One region of the Streptomyces sp. NPDC048277 genome, then DNA from elsewhere that is predicted to be linked to it. Evidence: riboswitches for the same ligand, from Rfam matches in the RefSeq annotation. Region 1 holds a riboswitch; each other region holds the start of a gene.
What was found. A riboswitch is a leader RNA that binds a small molecule or an ion and turns the genes downstream of it on or off. The one in region 1 is predicted to bind S-adenosylmethionine.
Positions count from the first base shown of each region.

Region 2: another riboswitch for S-adenosylmethionine. It lies ahead of AB0D85_RS05620 (aminotransferase class V-fold PLP-dependent enzyme); the one in region 1 lies ahead of AB0D85_RS43160 (hypothetical protein).
Region 3: another riboswitch for S-adenosylmethionine. It lies ahead of thrC (threonine synthase); the one in region 1 lies ahead of AB0D85_RS43160 (hypothetical protein).
Region 4: another riboswitch for S-adenosylmethionine. It lies ahead of AB0D85_RS14545 (amino acid ABC transporter permease); the one in region 1 lies ahead of AB0D85_RS43160 (hypothetical protein).

Region 1 covers NZ_JBEZLQ010000030.1:63,964-67,947, forward strand. The annotation lists gene AB0D85_RS43155 (metallophosphoesterase) at 1-846, opposite strand, end outside; SAM riboswitch class IV at 944-1,055, shown strand; gene AB0D85_RS43160 (hypothetical protein) at 1,332-1,541, shown strand; gene AB0D85_RS43165 (MHYT domain-containing protein) at 1,546-2,604, opposite strand; gene AB0D85_RS43170 (NAD(P)-binding domain-containing protein) at 2,704-3,354, opposite strand; gene AB0D85_RS43175 (GNAT family N-acetyltransferase) at 3,649-3,984, shown strand, end outside.
Region 2 covers NZ_JBEZLQ010000002.1:209,383-213,366, reverse strand. The annotation lists gene AB0D85_RS05630 (rhomboid family intramembrane serine protease) at 1-179, shown strand, start outside; gene AB0D85_RS05625 (Lrp/AsnC ligand binding domain-containing protein) at 176-457, shown strand; gene AB0D85_RS05620 (aminotransferase class V-fold PLP-dependent enzyme) at 576-1,940, opposite strand; SAM riboswitch class IV at 2,105-2,221, opposite strand; gene trpD (anthranilate phosphoribosyltransferase) at 2,376-3,440, opposite strand; gene AB0D85_RS05610 (ubiquinol-cytochrome c reductase cytochrome b subunit) at 3,574-3,984, opposite strand, start outside.
Region 3 covers NZ_JBEZLQ010000012.1:176,811-180,794, reverse strand. The annotation lists gene AB0D85_RS25945 (transposase) at 1-803, shown strand, start outside; gene AB0D85_RS25940 (glucosyl-3-phosphoglycerate synthase) at 932-1,876, opposite strand; SAM riboswitch class I at 2,034-2,187, shown strand; gene thrC (threonine synthase) at 2,206-3,489, shown strand; gene AB0D85_RS25930 (MoaD/ThiS family protein) at 3,538-3,813, shown strand.
Region 4 covers NZ_JBEZLQ010000005.1:357,279-361,262, reverse strand. The annotation lists gene AB0D85_RS14555 (transporter substrate-binding domain-containing protein) at 1-886, opposite strand, end outside; gene AB0D85_RS14550 (amino acid ABC transporter ATP-binding protein) at 950-1,738, opposite strand; gene AB0D85_RS14545 (amino acid ABC transporter permease) at 1,735-2,718, opposite strand; SAM riboswitch class IV at 3,114-3,225, opposite strand; gene AB0D85_RS14540 (glutathione S-transferase C-terminal domain-containing protein) at 3,245-3,984, opposite strand, start outside.

The sequences.
Region 1 (3,984 bases):
CGGGTGGTGCTCGCCGTCCACGTACAGCGGGGAGCCGGTGACCAGGATCTTCGGGCGCGGCCCCCGGGACACCTCGCGCAGCCAGGCGCCCTGTTCGGCGTCGATCGTGCCGAGCAGACCGGTGTCGATACCGACGATCCGGACCGGCCCGGCGTCGATCGCCCAGTACGGGCCCGGCTGTACGGCCGTCTGCTGCTGCGTCGGCCGCAACTTCCTTGCGTCCGACAAGAGTTGCTCGTCGGCCGGGCGCGGCCGGTGCCACAGCAGGGCGCGCCACCAGGCCCGGGTGAGCGGGCGGGGCTTCGGTTCGGGCGGGAGCGGCGGGGTGTCCTCGCAGAAGACGCGCATGAACGCGCCGAGGTCCTCGTACCAGTCGTGGTTGCCGGGTATCGCGTATATCGGCGCCGGATAGTCCTGGTACGGGCGGAAGAACTTGGTGCCGTAGTCGTCGGTGGTGCCCACCGGATAGATCACGTCGCTCGCGATCACCGCGAAGTCGGTGTCCTGACTCGCCTTCAGAAAGCCCGGCACGACGGCGTACTGGGAGTCGTCGCCCTCACCGGTGTCGCCGATCACCATGAACGAGAACCGGTCCGCCTCATGACGCCGGATCACCTTGTCGGCGGGCGCTCCGGCCGCCGCCCGCTGGGCCACCCAGCGGCTGCGGGTACGGCCGGTCGGGTCGCCGAACCAGGACGCCAGCACGCCGTTGCGGGCGGCCCACAGGGTTCTGGGGTCGAACCAGAAGATCTTCTCGACGTGCTCCGGCATCAGTTGCTTGTAGGCGCCGCGTTCGGCCGAGCCCCAGCCGGCGCCTTCTGCGGTATCGCGTGAGGAGTCAGACACCGGGGCACCGTAGCAACGCGCCCTTGCCGAGGCCTTGTCGGCCCGCCGTTCGCGGCTCCCTCGACGTCGTAGGACACGCCGAGCCACGGTTCGCCCGAGCCACGAGTTCCGGTGATCAAGCCCTGGCAGGCCGGACGGCAACCCTCGACGCGGCGGGGTGCCCCAGGTGACGGCTCGGCGGATGTCCCAGTCGTCCCCCGGTTCGAGCGAAGCCGAGAACTGGGGGAGGTCGGTGTGGTCGAGGTAGCCGCTGCGCCGAACGCACTTGCAGAGACGGGCCGCTGCCCGCCGAGGACCCGCTCGTCGAGGAGAACGACGGCTCCTTCGGCGCCCGCCGGATCGCCGATCCGCGCAAGGTCGCCGCCGAATGGCGGCAGCAGGCGGACGTTAATGGCTGGTCGCGCCGGGACACTGTCATCGCCCCCGGACCGCAGCGCGGGCACGTCGGCACTCCGTCCGGTCTCGCCGACAAGTTCGCCCACTACGTGCGCCACGGCACCGTCGACGGTTTCAACGTCACGCCGTACCTCATCCCCGACCGCCTGGACGACATCGTCGAGCTGCTGATCCCGGAGCTGCAGGAGCGCGGCGTCTACCGTACGGCGTACACCGGTACGACCCTGCGCGAGCATCTGGACCTGCGGGCACCCCTCACCCACCGCGCCGCACCGGAGGAGGAGCGGGCGGAGGGCTGAGCGGTCACCACTCGTAGGGGTTCGAGGGGGTGCCGTACCGATCCTGTGGGCCGGGTGCGGGGCGGGCGGGGGCGCCGTGCCGACCGGTGCCGCCGGGTGTGTCGTACGGGCCGGTGCCGCCCGGGGCGCCGGAAAGGTCCGTGGCGGCCGATGCGGCCCGGGTCGGCGAGCCGGGCCGGCCCCCGCCGCCGGGCGCAGGGCGGGCCGGACGGCTGTAGCGGTTGCGGGGGGTGCGTCCGCCGCGTGGGCCCGGCGGCCGTGAACGCGCCGCCCGGGCCGGTGTCGCGGGCCCGCCCTTCTCGCCCGTCCCGCGGTCCCAGTCGTCCTCGCCCAGGACCAGCAGGGGGTCGAACATCACCACCACCCCGGCCAGCAGCAGGAAGACGGCCGGGCCCAGCAGCATGGGCAACAGCAGCGACGTCGGTGACCCGCTCGACCAGGCGGTGACGGACGCCGGGTGCAGATCGACGCTCACGGCCGCCATGGCGGTGTAGTGCATGCCGGACACCGCCAGGCCCATCACCAGGCTGGCGCCCAGGCTCGCCGTGAAGCCCCGGATCGACACGGCCGCCCACAGCGCGGCCGTCGCCGCCGCGATCGCGATCACCACCGACAGGGCGACCGTGAACCGGTCGTAGTGAATCGTTCCGTCAAGGCGGAGCGCGGCCATGCCCAGATAGTGCATGGCCGCCACACCGAGCCCCGTGACCACACCCGCCGCCCAGAGGGTGCCGGCGGTCGCGCCCCGGTAGCCGACCGCGAAGACACCGATGCCGACCACCAGGATCGCCACCGCCAGACTGAGCAGGGTCAGGCTCACGTCGTAGCGGATCGTGGTCCCCTGGACATGGAAACCGATCATCGCGATGAAGTGCATCGTCCAGATGCCGCAGCCGATCGAGGCCGCCCCCAGGGCCAGCCAACCGGGCTTCCAGGACTGCCCGTTGTGGTACAGCGACCGGACGATGCAGCGCAGCCCCAGCGCCGCGCCCAGACAGGCCATCAGATAGGCCGCCACCGGAGTGACCGCGCCGTAGTGGAACCCGCTTATCGTGCCGTGCATATGTAACTCCCCCCAGAGTCACGGCTGTTGTGGGGAAGGTACTACGGGCCGGGGGTGGCGGACGCGGCGTTCACCGGGACTTCAGCTGCCGCTACGGCATCACGGGGCGACGATCTTGATCGCGCTCATCCAGCCGTGCCCCTCGGGCCGTGTCTGCAGAGCCATGTGCAGCAACTGGATGCCCTCCAGCTCACGGGCGTGGCGGAGGCCGCCGACGACCACCGGGTTGAGGCCGCCGGAGGAGGCCAGCTCGGCCACCTGGTCGCGGGCCGCCGCGTCGTCGCCCGCGATGAACACGTCCAGCGGCAGTCCGCCGACCTCACCGGCGACCAGCGCACCGGCGAACGTGGTGTTGAAGGCCTTCACGATCCGTGTGCCGGGCGCGGCGGCGTCCGCGAGCTGTTGGGCGGCGGAGCTGTCCGCGGGCACCGTGAGCGAGTCGAAGGTCGAGAAGTCCACCGGGTTGGAGATGTCGACGACCGTCTTCCCGGCGAGCTGGTCCCCGTACTCGGTCACGACCTGCTTGGCCACGTCGAACGGCACGGCGAGCACCACCACGTCCGCCGCCCCCACGGCGTCCGGCACGGCGGGCGCCACATCGGCCCCGGCCACCCGCTCGCCCAGGGCGTCGGCGAGCGCGGCTGCCTTGGCCGGATCCGTACCGATCAGCCGGACGGCGTGCCCGCCCGCCAGGGCCCGGGTGGCGATACCGCCCGCCATGTTGCCTGTGCCGACGATGAAGACCCGCATGGGTGAGCCCTTTCCGTGGGGGTGGGAGCTGCCGACGTCCGGTCCGGGGCGCAGGGGATCACATCCCGGACCCAAACAAGGATAAATGGGGCAGGGTGTCGAAGTCTGGCGGAGGGCAGTCGGGAGATCCCGTGGCGTCCTTTCCGGGGCGGTCGGTGTCCGGCGCGTCCGCCGCCACCCCCGTCACCCGCACCTCGATGCCGTCGCCCGCCGTCCGGCCCGGTTCGGCGGGACCCCCGACCTCGAACCGGCCGCCTCTTTCGGCCGAACGGCGTCCGGGATAGCGTGGCGATCATGGCGGACTGGAACATGCGGCCGGCCTCGTCCGCGGACGTCGAGGCGGTGGCCGAACTGCGGGCCGTCGTTCTGCGGGGTGATCTGGAACGGCTCGGGCGGTACGACCCGCAGCGGGTCCGGCAGCGGCTGCGGGACGGGTTCGACGCGGCCCACACCCGGGTGATCGAGGTGGGCGGTGCCTTCGCCGGCTGTGTGGCGCTGCGGCCCGCCGGGGACGCCCACTGGCTGGAACACTTCTATCTGGCCCCGGACGTCCAGGGCGCCGGCGTCGGCTCGGGCGTGCTGCGCGCGCTGCTGGAGCGGTGCGACCGCGACGGGATCCCCGTGCGGCTG
Region 2 (3,984 bases), on a different contig from region 1:
TCTGGGCGGCCCTGCAGTGGCTGGCCCTGGGCCAGGCCCCCGCGGGCCCCGGCGTGGCCTACCTCGCCCACCTGGTCGGCTTCGGACTCGGCTTCGGCTACGCGTGGGGGCGGTACGGCCGTAGGACTAAAGTGAGGACCGCCCGAGCCCCGGCACCCGAGGGAGAGAACCAGCCGTGATCACCGCGATCGTCCTCATCAAGACCAGCGTGGACCGGATCCCCGAGATCGCGGAACAGATCGCCGCGCTGGAGAGTGTGAGCGAGGTCTTCTCCGTCACCGGTACGTACGATCTGATCGCCATGGTCCGGGTGCAGCAGCACGAGGACCTGGCCGAGGTCATCCCGGGCCGCATCAGCAAGATCCCCGGCGTGGAGGGCACCGACACGCACGTCGCGTTCCGCACGTACTCGCAGCACGACCTGGAGGCGGCGTTCGCGATCGGCCTGGACAGCTAGCGCCCCGCAAGGGGCGCGGGGAACTGCGCGCTCAGCCCCCACCGGCCCGCGGTGTGGTCTCCTGCGGGTGCGTCGTGGCTGGTCGCGCAGTTCCCCGCGCCCCTTAAAAACAGGTAGGTCAGCTCACCGCCGGGACGCAGCGGCCGTCCTCCGTGCGGTAGGACCACTTCGCACCGTCGGTCACCAGTTCCCGCACCGCGGTCACGAACCGCTCCACATGCTCGTCCGGCGTTCCCGCGCCGAAGCTGACGCGGATCGCGTTGAGGGACTTCTCCCCCGGTGCCGCCTCCGGCGCCCCGCACTCGCCCTGGGTCTGGGGGGCGGAGCCCAGGAGCGTGCGGACCAGGGGGTGGGCGCAGAAGAGGCCGTCGCGGACGCCGATGCCGTACTCGGCGGAGAGCGCGGCCGCGAAGTGGGAGCTGTTCCAGCCGTCCACCACGAAGCTGATCACACCGACGCGCGGGGCGTCGTCCCCGAAGAGGGAGAGGATCCGTACCTCCGGGACCTCGGCCAGCCCCGCCCGCACCTTCTCGATCAGGTGCCGCTCCCGGGCGACCAGCGTGTCGAAGCCGGCCTCGGTCAGCGCCTTGCAGGCGGAGGCGATGGAGTAGGCGCCGATGACATTGGGCGACCCGGCCTCGTGCCGCGCGGCGCTCTCGTGCCACTCCACGGCCACTCCCCCGTCCTCGCGCCGGGTGACCCTGCGGCTGGCGCCGCCGCCCGCGAGGTACGGCTCGGCGGCCCGCAGCCAGTCGGCGCGGCCGGCGAGGACGCCGGAACCGAAGGGGGCGTACAGCTTGTGGCCGGAGAAGGCGACCCAGTCGACGTCCAGGTCACGGACGGACACGGGGTGGTGCGGGGCCAGCTGGGCCGCGTCCAGGACGATCCGGGCGCCGTGCGCGTGCGCGGCGGCCGCGAGCTCCCGTACGGGCCAGAGCTCGCCGGTGACGTTGGACGCGCCGGTGACGCAGACCAGGGCCGGGCCGTGCGGGTCGCGGTCGGCGAGCGCGCGCTCCAGGGTCGCCACCGCCTGCCGCGGGGTGCGCGGGGCGTCGAGGTAGGTGACCCGCGCGTCCTGCCAGGGCAGCAGGGAGGCGTGGTGCTCGGTCTCGAAGACGAAGACCTGGCAGTCGGCGGGGAGGGCGCGGGCCAGGAGGTTCAGGGAGTCGGTCGTCGAGCGGGTGAAGACCAGCTGGTCGTCCGGGCGGCAGTCCAGGAACTCGGCGACCGTCCTGCGGGCGTTCTCGAAGAGGTCCGTGGAGAGCTGGGAGAGGTAGCCGGCGCCGCGGTGGACGCTGCCGTAGTACGGCGCGTACGCCGCGACGTCGTCCCAGACCCGCTGCAGGGCGGGGGCGCTGGCCGCGTAGTCGAGGGCGGCGTAGGTGACCTCGCCGCCGGTCACGAGCGGGACGGTGACATCCCGGCCCAGAACGGGCAGGGGGGCACAAACGGACTGGGCGGAGGCAGCGGTGGAGACGGACATGGCGAAACTCCTGTGAGGGTGAGCGGAACCGCCGCGCCGGACGGTACGTCGACGACACGGGGAAAAGTGCAAAGGGGTACGCGGAGGCGGGGCTCTACGCCCTATCGCATTCGCTTGCTCACAGAAGGCTCCCTCGTACGACCAGGACCCCTGGTGTGTCGAGGGGTCCGCGCTTGCCGTAGACCTCGCTGCCTACGGCCTGGTCTTCACCCGGGGCACCCCGCCACGGACGGAGGGTTGCCGGACAGTCGGCCGGGGCCTCATGACTGTCACTCATGACCTGGGGAAAAACGTAGGGGAAGTGATCGCGGACGCGCAACTCCTGTCCGGATGACGGGACAGGGGAGTCTCCCTTTTCTCCGCCGCTACGGCGATCAGCCGCGACGGCGCGGTCCGGCGGTGCCGAACCGCGCCTCGACCCGGCGGCCGCGGCCCCTACTTGTGCGTCGCCGCCGACCAGCGCTCCAGCGCCCGCTTGGCGGAACCCGAGTCGATGGACTCGGCCGCCCTGGCCATGCCGGCGCGGAGTTGCTCGGCGAGCGTTCCCGGGCCCGGATCGAGGGCAACCAGGGCCGCCGCCGAGTTCAGGAGGACCGCGTCCCGTACCGGGCCGGTCTCGCCGTCCAGGAGCCTGCGGGCGACCTCCGCGTTGTACGACGGGTCGCCGCCGCGCAGGGCCTCCACCGGGACCAGGTCGATGCCGACGTCACGCGGGTCGAAGGTCTCCTCGGTGACCTTGCCGTCGCGGACGATCCACACGCGGGACGTGGCGGTCGTCGTCAGTTCGTCGAGGCCGTCGTCGCCGCGGAAGACCAGGGAGGAGTTGCCGCGCTCCGCGAAGACGCCCGCGACGACGGGTGCCATGCGCGGGTCCGCGACGCCGACCGCCTGGGCCCGCACCCGCGCGGGGTTGGTCAGCGGGCCGAGGATGTTGAACACCGTGCGGATGCCCAACTGGCCGCGCGCGGCGCCCACATGGCGCAGCGCCGGGTGGAACTTCACGGCGAAGCAGAAGGTGATGCCGGCCTCCTCGGCGACCTCGGCGACCCGCTGCGGGGTCAGGTCGAGGTTGACGCCGAGCTTCTCCAGGACGTCCGAGGCACCGGACGCGGAGGAGGCCGCACGGTTGCCGTGCTTGACGACCTTCGCGCCCGTGCCGGCCACCACCAGCGCCGACATCGTGGAGATGTTCACCGTCTTCGCGCCGTCGCCGCCGGTGCCGACGATGTCGACCGTGCGGCCCGGCACCTCGATGACGTTCGCGTGCTCGTACATCGTGCGGACGAGGCCGTTGATCTCCTCGACCGTCTCGCCCTTCGCCCGCAGGGCGACGACGAAGCCCGCGATCTGCGCGTCGGTCGCCTGGCCGCGCATGATCTGGTCCATCGCCCAGGCCGTCGCCTCGGCGCTCTGGTCCTGGCCGTACAGCAGCGCGTTCAGTACCCCGGGCCAGGAACGGCCCGCCGCGATATCGCCTCCAGCGGGGGTCACAGCGCTCATAAGGCCGCTCCTGATCGTCGTACCGATGAAAAAGGCAGTGTCAGGGCCTACCCTATCCAGCCCCGGGCACGGCGAAGGGCCCCCGTCCGTACACCGGACGGGGGCCCTTCGCCGTGGCGTGGCGACGCGTCGATCAGTGGTGGCCGTGGCCGCTCGTGATCTCCTTGTACTCCTCCACAGTGGGCTTCGGGATCTGGTTGTCCTCGCCGTAGTAGGCGCTGCTCAGCTTGGCGCGGAGCTTCTCGGAACCCTTGATCTTGCGCTCGACACCGTTCTCGTCGACCGCCGGACCGACCTGGGCCGGCTCGTACTGGTGGTGAGCCGTGAGGGTGTGCAGCTGCTCCTGGGAGAGCGGCTCGTGGATCTCGATGAACTCACCGTGCGGCAGGCGCTTGATGATGCCGGTCTCGCGACCGTGCAGCACCTTGTCCTTGTCCCGGCGCTGCAGGCCGAGGCAGATCCGCTTGGTGATGATGAACGCGATCACCGGTCCGGCGAAGAAGAAGATCCGGACGAACCAGGTCACGTCGTTGATCGACAGGTG
Region 3 (3,984 bases), on a different contig from region 1:
GTGTACGCCTGCAAGGTGTCGGTCACGTCCGCGTGCACCAGCACCGGCTTGTCCGGGGCCGCGTGAAAACGATCAGCGTCAAGCGTGAAGGGCGCCGCTGGTACGTCGTCCTCTCCTGCGACGACGTACCAGCGGCGCCCTTGCCCGCCACGGGCGCCGTGGTCGGGATCGACATGGGCACCACGCACTTCCTGACCAACTCTGACGGTGAGCACATTGCCAACCCGAAGTTCCTCGACCGGATGGCCGACGAACTCGCCGAAGCCCAGCAGCACCTCGCGACGTTCCCCCCGCGGACCCGGCAGCGCAGCAAGTGTCACCGCGCCGCAGCCCGCAAGGTCGCCAAGCTGCACGCCAAGATCCGACGCCAGCGCGCCGACTTCCACCACAAGACCGCACTCGCCCTGGTCCGCGAGTACGACACGATCGCTCACGAGCGACTGAACACCGCGGGCATGACCCGCACCCCCAAACCCAAGCCCGCCCCCGACAACAACGGCGCCTTCCTGCCGAACGGCGCCGCCACCAAGGCCGCGCTCAACCGCAGCATCCTCGACGCGGGCTGGGCGCAGTTCCTCTCGATCCTGGCGAACAAGGCTGAAAGCGCCGGCCGCCACGTGGTCGAAGTGGATGCCCGCAACACCTCCCGCACGTGCCTCGCATGCGGGCACGCCGCGAAGGAGAACCGCGTCACCCAGGCGAAGTTCGAATGCACGGCGTGCGGCTTCACCGCGAACGCGGACCACGTCGGCGCGACGAACGTCCTCAACAGGGCCGGGCTGGTCCTCTGCGACGTGGCCTAGCTGCCGACGCAGGAAGCCCGCGCGTTTACGCGTGGGTGGAGTCACACGCCTCAACCTAGCCCGGCCCGGAAACGCTCAAACGTACGGCTACGCCCGACGAGCGGCCGTATACGGAACGCACGTCGAAGTCACGCCACCCGGCGCTCGGCGTACTCCGCGATCTCCGCCATCGGCGGCCGTTCCTCCGTGTCCACGGAGTACGTGCGCGGTTCGAAGCCGTCCTCACCCCGTTCGAACTGGGTCAGCGAGGGCCGGATCAGATGCCCGCGGGCCAGCCGGAGCTGTGCCGTGCGGTAGATCGCGGCGGACATCCGGCCCAGCGCCTGGCCGTCCTGGTGGCGGTGCTTGCGGACACCGACGTCCACCTGGGCGAGGGCGTCCAGGCCGACCAGGTGCAGGGCGTCGACCAGCATGCCCAGCTCCACGCCGTAGCCGACCGGGAAGGGGAGCTGTTCCAGCAGGGAGCGGCGGGCCGCGTACTCGCCGCCCAGCGGCTGGACGAAACCGGCCAGCTGCGGCCAGTGCATGTTCAGCAGCGGGCGGGCCATCAGTTCGGTGACCCGGCCGCCCTGCCCGGCCGCGCCGGCGAGCGGGCGGTCGTACATCGCCTTGACCAGGTCCACGTCGGGGTCGGTCAGCAGCGGGCCGACGATCCCGGAGACGAAGTCGGAGGAGAAGTCCCTCAGGTCGGCGTCGATGAAGCAGACGATGTCCCCGGTGGTCACGAGCAGGGAGCGCCAGAGGACCTCGCCCTTGCCGGGGACGGCCGGGATACGGGGGAGGATCTCGTCGCGGTGGACGACGCGCGCGCCCGCCGCCGCGGCCACCGCCGCCGTACGGTCGGTGGAGCCGGAGTCGACGACCACGATCTCGTCGACGAGCGGCGCCTGCCGCATCAGGTCGTGGCGGATGACCGCGACGATGTCACCGACCGTCTCCTCCTCGTTGAGCGCGGGCAGCACGACGGAGACGGACTGACCCGACCGCTGCTTGGCGGCGAGTATCCGGTGCAGCGGGCGATCGTTCACGGACCAGGAGCGGGTGGCCAGCCAGCGCTCGACTTCTTCCAGCACAGTCAGCGGCTCCTCACTGTCACGACCACACTGCCACGTGTGATCCATCTCGCGGTTCGGACGACTCTCTCAACTGTCCTGGCCTTCGGTTACAGTCTTGAACAACGCCGATGACCATCGCATGTCCTGTGGTCACCGTGTGTTGACAACCGCATACAGCTCATCCAGAGGGGCAGAGGGAAACGGCCCGATGAAGCCCCGGCAACCCTCCAGTCGGTACTCGTAGATCACTGTTGATCATCGCGAGGCTCCCGGCTAGGGAAGGTGCCAAATCCGTCTCACGGCGAGATGCGTCGTGAGGAAGATGAGGAGAAAGGGCCTCGCCTCACATGGCTGTGCAGACTGTTGCCACCAGCACCGATTCCACCGTAGACCTCGGTCCCGCCGCAGCGCTCAGCTGCCGCGAGTGTGGCCACCGGGTGCCGCTCGGCCCGGTGTTCGCCTGCGAGGAGTGTTTCGGCCCGCTCGAGATCGCGTACGACTTCTCGGCCTACGACACCGAGGAGCTGCGGAAGCGGATCGAGGCGGGTCCCGCGAACATCTGGCGCTACGCGCCGCTGCTGCCCGTCCCCGCGGACGTGGCGACCAAGCCGAACATCAACCCCGGCTGGACCAAGCTCGTCAAGGCCGACAACCTGGCGAAGGAACTGGGCGTCACCGGCGGCCTGTACGTCAAGGACGACTCCGGAAACCCGACGCACTCCTTCAAGGACCGCGTCGTCGCCCAGGCCGTCGAGGCCGCGCGCGCCTTCGGCTACACCACGCTCTCCTGCTCCTCCACCGGCAACCTGGCCGGCGCGGTCGGCGCCGCCGCCGCCCGGGCCGGCTTCCGCTCCTGCGTGTTCATCCCGCACGACCTGGAGCAGGGCAAGGTCGTCATGGCCGCGATCTACGGCGGCGAGCTCGTCGGCATCGAGGGCAACTACGACGACGTGAACCGTTTCTGCTCCGAGCTGATCGGCGACCCGGCCGGCGAGGGCTGGGGCTTCGTCAACGTCAACCTGCGGCCGTACTACGCGGAGGGGTCGAAGACCCTGGCGTACGAGATCTGCGAGCAGCTCGGCTGGCAGCTCCCGGACCAGCTCGTCATCCCGATCGCCTCCGGCTCGCAGCTCACCAAGATCGACAAGGGCCTCCAGGAGCTGATCAAGCTCGGGCTCGTCGAGGACAAGCCGTACAAGATCTTCGGTGCGCAGGCGGAGGGGTGCTCGCCGGTGTCGACCGCGTACAAGGCGGGGCACGACGTGGTCCGGCCGCAGAAGCCGAACACCATCGCCAAGTCGCTGGCGATCGGCAACCCGGCCGACGGTCCGTACGTCCTCGACATCGCCCGCCGTACCGGCGGCGCGGTGGAGGACGTCACCGACGAGCAGGTCGTCGACGCGATCAAGCTGCTCGCGCGGACCGAGGGAATCTTCGCGGAGACCGCCGGCGGTGTGACGGTTGGAGTCACCAGGAAGCTCATTGAGAATGGGCTCATTGATCCGTCGAAGTCGGTCGTTGTACTCAACACCGGTGATGGACTGAAGACGCTGGACGCGGTCGCGGGTACGGGTCTCACCGCGACCATTCGGCCCAATCTCGAGTCGTTCCACGAGGCCGGGCTCGCCTAAGTCGGCCGTAAAAAAACCGGGGCGCCGCCCTGTCCGGAGGTTCAAACCGTGAGCGTCAACGTTCGCATCCCCACCATCCTGCGCACCTACACCGGTGGCCAGGCCGAAGTCAGTGCCGAAGGCGCGAACCTCGGTGAGGTCATCGCCGACCTGGAGAAGAACCACACGGGAATCGCCGCCCGTGTTCTCGACGACCAGGGCAAGCTGCGCCGGTTCGTCAACGTTTACGTGAATGACGACGATGTGCGATTCGAGCAGGGCCTGGAGACGGCCACCCCGGACGGGGCCGGCGTCTCCATCATCCCGGCCGTCGCAGGCGGCTGACGTCCGAATGACCGAACATTACCTTCGGTAACAGCCATCACCGACTGTTCATCTGATTGCCCCCTCCGCGAGAGAAGCGGAGGGGGCAATTCTGTGTGGTTGAGCGCGGTACAGTTGGGGAACACGGTCCCGATCTCCAGGTCGGGGGCCCTGTATTCGATACCGCGAGCC
Region 4 (3,984 bases), on a different contig from region 1:
CGAGGCCGCTGTCCTTCTTCGCGGTGGCCGCGATCAGGCCCTGCAGGCCGGCGCCGGCGCCGGAGTAGGTGCCCGCGGTGCGGGTGGCGTTGGGCGTGCCGGCGGTCTGCTTGTTGTGGTAGGCGAAGCCGGGGTTGGGGCCGAAGGAGGCGTCGATCTTCCCGCTGTTCAGCGCCAGGAAGGTGCTGGTGCTGTCCTGGAAGTACTTGACGGTGAGCTTCTTGCCCTCCTTGGCCAGCTTCGCCTGCCACTCCAGGAGGATCTTCTCCTGGTTGGTGCCGGAGCCGACGGCGATCGTCCTGCCGGCGAGGTTCTCGTAGTTGCCGTCGAAGTTCCAGGTGCTCTTCTTCGGCACGATGAAGGCGAGGTTGTCCTGCCGGTAGGAGGCGAACTCGTACTTCTTCTTGCGCTCCTCGGTGTCGGTGATGTTGGAGAAGGCGACGTCGACCTTGCCGCTGTCGATGCCGACGAACATGTTCTCCCAGGTGAAGTTCTTGATCTCGGCCTTGAGGCCGAAGACCGCGGCGACCAGCCGGGCGAGGTCGGGCTCGGAGCCGGTGAGCGTCTTCTGGTCGCTGCCCACGTAGGCCAGCGGCGGGAACCCGGCGGGCAGGGCGCCCTCGCCGATGACGAGCTTGCCGCTCTTCTTGACGGAGTCGGGCAGCTCGGCGCTGATCGACTTGACCTCGGAGACCTTGATGGCGGTCTGGGTGGCGGCGCCGTTGGAGACCTGGCCGACGACGACCTCCCCGGTCTTGGCGCTGTCGGTGGTGGTGGCCGCGTCGCTGTTGCCACCGCAGGCGGCGAGCCCGGTGGCGAGGGAGGCGACGGCGGTGGCCGCGGTGAGGCCTCTGATCAGGCTGCGTCGGGTGAAGTGGGTAGACATGGCCGTTCCTTGTCGGTGCCGGTGATGAGGGTGAGGGCGTTGCGGGGAAGGTCGCAGGACCTTTCAGAGGACCTTGCTGAGGAAGTCCCTGGTCCGCTCGTGCTGTGGCTTGTCGAGAACCTCGGAGGGCGGGCCCTGCTCGACGATCTTTCCGCCGTCGATGAAGACGACCCGGTCGGCGATCTCGCGGGCGAAGCCGATCTCGTGGGTGACGATGACGAGCGTGGTGCCGCTGGTGGCCAGGTCCTTGATGACGGCGAGGACCTCCCCGACGAGTTCGGGGTCCAGGGCGGAGGTGGGCTCGTCGAAGAGGATGACGCCCGGGCGCAGGGCGAGGGCGCGGGCGATGGCGACGCGCTGCTGCTGGCCGCCGGACAGCTGCCGCGGATAGGCGCCGACGCGTTCGCCGAGGCCCACGCGTTCGAGGAGTTCCTTGGCCAGCTGCTGCGCCTCGGGCTTGCCGAGCTTTCCGGTGGCGACGGGCGCGGCCGCCACGTTGTCCAGCACGGTCAGGTGCGGGAAGAGGTTGAAGTTCTGGAAGACGAAGCCGATCCGGCTGCGCTGGGCCAGGATGGCGCGCTCGCTCAGCTCCTTGAGCCGGTCGCCCTGGCGCTTCACCCCGATCGGTTCGCCGTTCAGGCTGACATGGCCGATCTCGGGCTTCTCCAGGTGGTTGATCACCCTGAGGAGCGTGGACTTGCCGGAGCCGGACGGGCCGAGGATGACGGTGACCTCGCCGGGGCGGACGGTCAGATCGACGCCGTCGAGGACGCGGTGGGCGCCGTACCACTTGTGGACGTCGTGGATCTCCAGGGAGGCGGGGGCCGTCTCCAGGGTGTCGGTGGTGCTCATACGGCGGCCTCCCGGCGGAGGCGGGCGCGCAGATCGATGAGGCCCGCCCGCAGTTTCTGCAGGGGCGTCGGCGGCAGCGAACGGGTGGCGCCCCGGGCGTAGTACCGCTCGACGTAGAACTGGATCACGGAGACGACGCTGGTGAGGATCAGGTACCAGACGGTGACCACCAGCAGCAGCGGCACGATGTCGCCGGGGTAGGTGGAGCCCATGCTCTGCGCGGTGCCGAAGAGGTCGAGCAGCGAGACGTAGAACACCAGTGAAGTGCTCTTGATCAGGCCGATGAGCTGGTTGACGTAGTTCGGGATGATCGACCGGAGGGCCTGCGGGAAGACTATCTTCCGGAACTGGTAGCCCTTGGGCAGCCCGAGGGCGGCGGCCGCCTCGTGCTGGCCCTGGTCCACGGAGAGGATGCCGCCGCGGACCACCTCGGCCGCGTAGGCCGCCTCGTTGAGGCTGAGGCCGATGACGGCGATGACCATGTCGGTGGCGAGCTTCGACTCGTCGAAGGAGAAGAAGGCCGGTCCGAAGGGAACGCCGACGCTCAATGTCTTGTACAGCGCGCTGAAGTTGTAGAGGAAGAGCAGCACCACGATGAGCGGGATGGAGCGCAGCGCCCAGACGTACGTCCAGCTGACCGCGCGCAGCACCGGGCTCCCCGAGAGCCGGGCCAGGGCCAGGAGGACGCCGCCGAGGAGGCCCAACACCGCGCTGTAGGCGGTGACTTCGAGGGTGATGACCAGTCCGTCGAGGATGGTCGGCCGCAGGAACCAGTAGCCCCAGCGGTCCCACTGGTAGAAGGGGTTGGTCACCAGTCCGTGCGCGAACTGGGCGACCAGGACCAGGACGACTGCGGTGGCGATCCACCGTCCCGGCCTGCGCAGGGGCAGAACTCGCTGTGCTGTCAGTGGTTTTGACGGTTCGTCGGCGGCGGCTGGCGCCTCGGGGGCGGCGATGGTGGCGCCTGGGGGTTCACTCATGGCGGGCTCCGGCGAAGTCGGACACCCCGCCTCCCACGAGCGGGCAGGCGCGGCCGCACCGTGTTCGGGCACGGCACGGGGCGCGGGGGCGCGCGGGATGCGGGGGCTGGGCGGAAGAGATCACACCGGGGAGGCGGCGTGCGGCGAGGAGAGACTGCTGCGGGGTGCGGGCGAGACAGGCGGGAAGGGCCGGAAGGCCCGGTCAGACCTGACAGCGGGCGCGGCCCGGTGCGGTACACGCGCTACACAGGGCGCTGTTGACGCGGAGCAGGTCGACGGCACGGTCGGCGACGAGCGGGCTCGGGTACGGCTGTACGCAGCTCTGAGGGCGGCGCCGGGCCGTCCTGGAAACTGCGTACATGTCCGTCACCTGTCATTGTTGTGGTGGCCCGGAGGCCTCGCGCTTACCGAACGTCGTCATCCGGTCCGGTCGTCACCTGGGGCACCCCACCGCGACGCGAGGGTTGCCGGTCAGCAAGCCAGGGCTTGATGCTGACGCTCTTGACCGTTCTGAGCCGTAAGTAAGTCAGCTGCCCGAACGAATGTCAACGCCTGTCCAGTTGGCGGAACGGTTCGGGCCGCTCTCACCTGCGGAAGTGTCCGCCGCATGACCGGCCCAGTCCAGGATCTGGACAGCCGCGCCGGCGGCTTCCAGCCCCTGGCAACGGCCGTGGTGACGGCGGGCGATGCCGTCGAGGTCGAGGTGGGCGCCGAAGGCCGGGTGTGCGGCCAGCCGCCGGGCGTAGGCCCACAGCACCGGGTGGCCGGCGATGCGGTGCACGGCGGAGGCGTCCAGGTGGTTGCGGTGCACGGTGTCGAGCTGCACCAGGGCGACCCACAACTCGACGTCGGCGGCGGTGAGTTGACCGTCGATCAGGAACTCCATCCCGGTCAGCCGGCGTTCCAGCTCGCCCAGGGTGGCGAGCAGGGTGTCCAGCGCCGCCGGGTCGCCGCCCTCGCGGCCGGCGCGCTGCGCGGACCGCTCGATGCCCTCCGCGCACAGCCGCTCGACGGCCTCGATCTCCGCCTCGGCGCCGCACGGATGGAGCCGGGTGACACCGTCGCCGAAGTGACGGTCCAGGTCGCGCAGGATGTCGCGGCTGTGGGTGCTGACGATCCGGCCGGACCAGTCGTCGCTGAGCACGGGCGCGAGGGCCGGTCCCGAGTAGCGGTGCGCGCTCGCCTCGTACAGCGGGCGCAGCGCCGTGTGGCTGCCGTCGGGACAGTCGGGGACGGCGGGCAGGAAGGTGACCGGACAACAGTCGT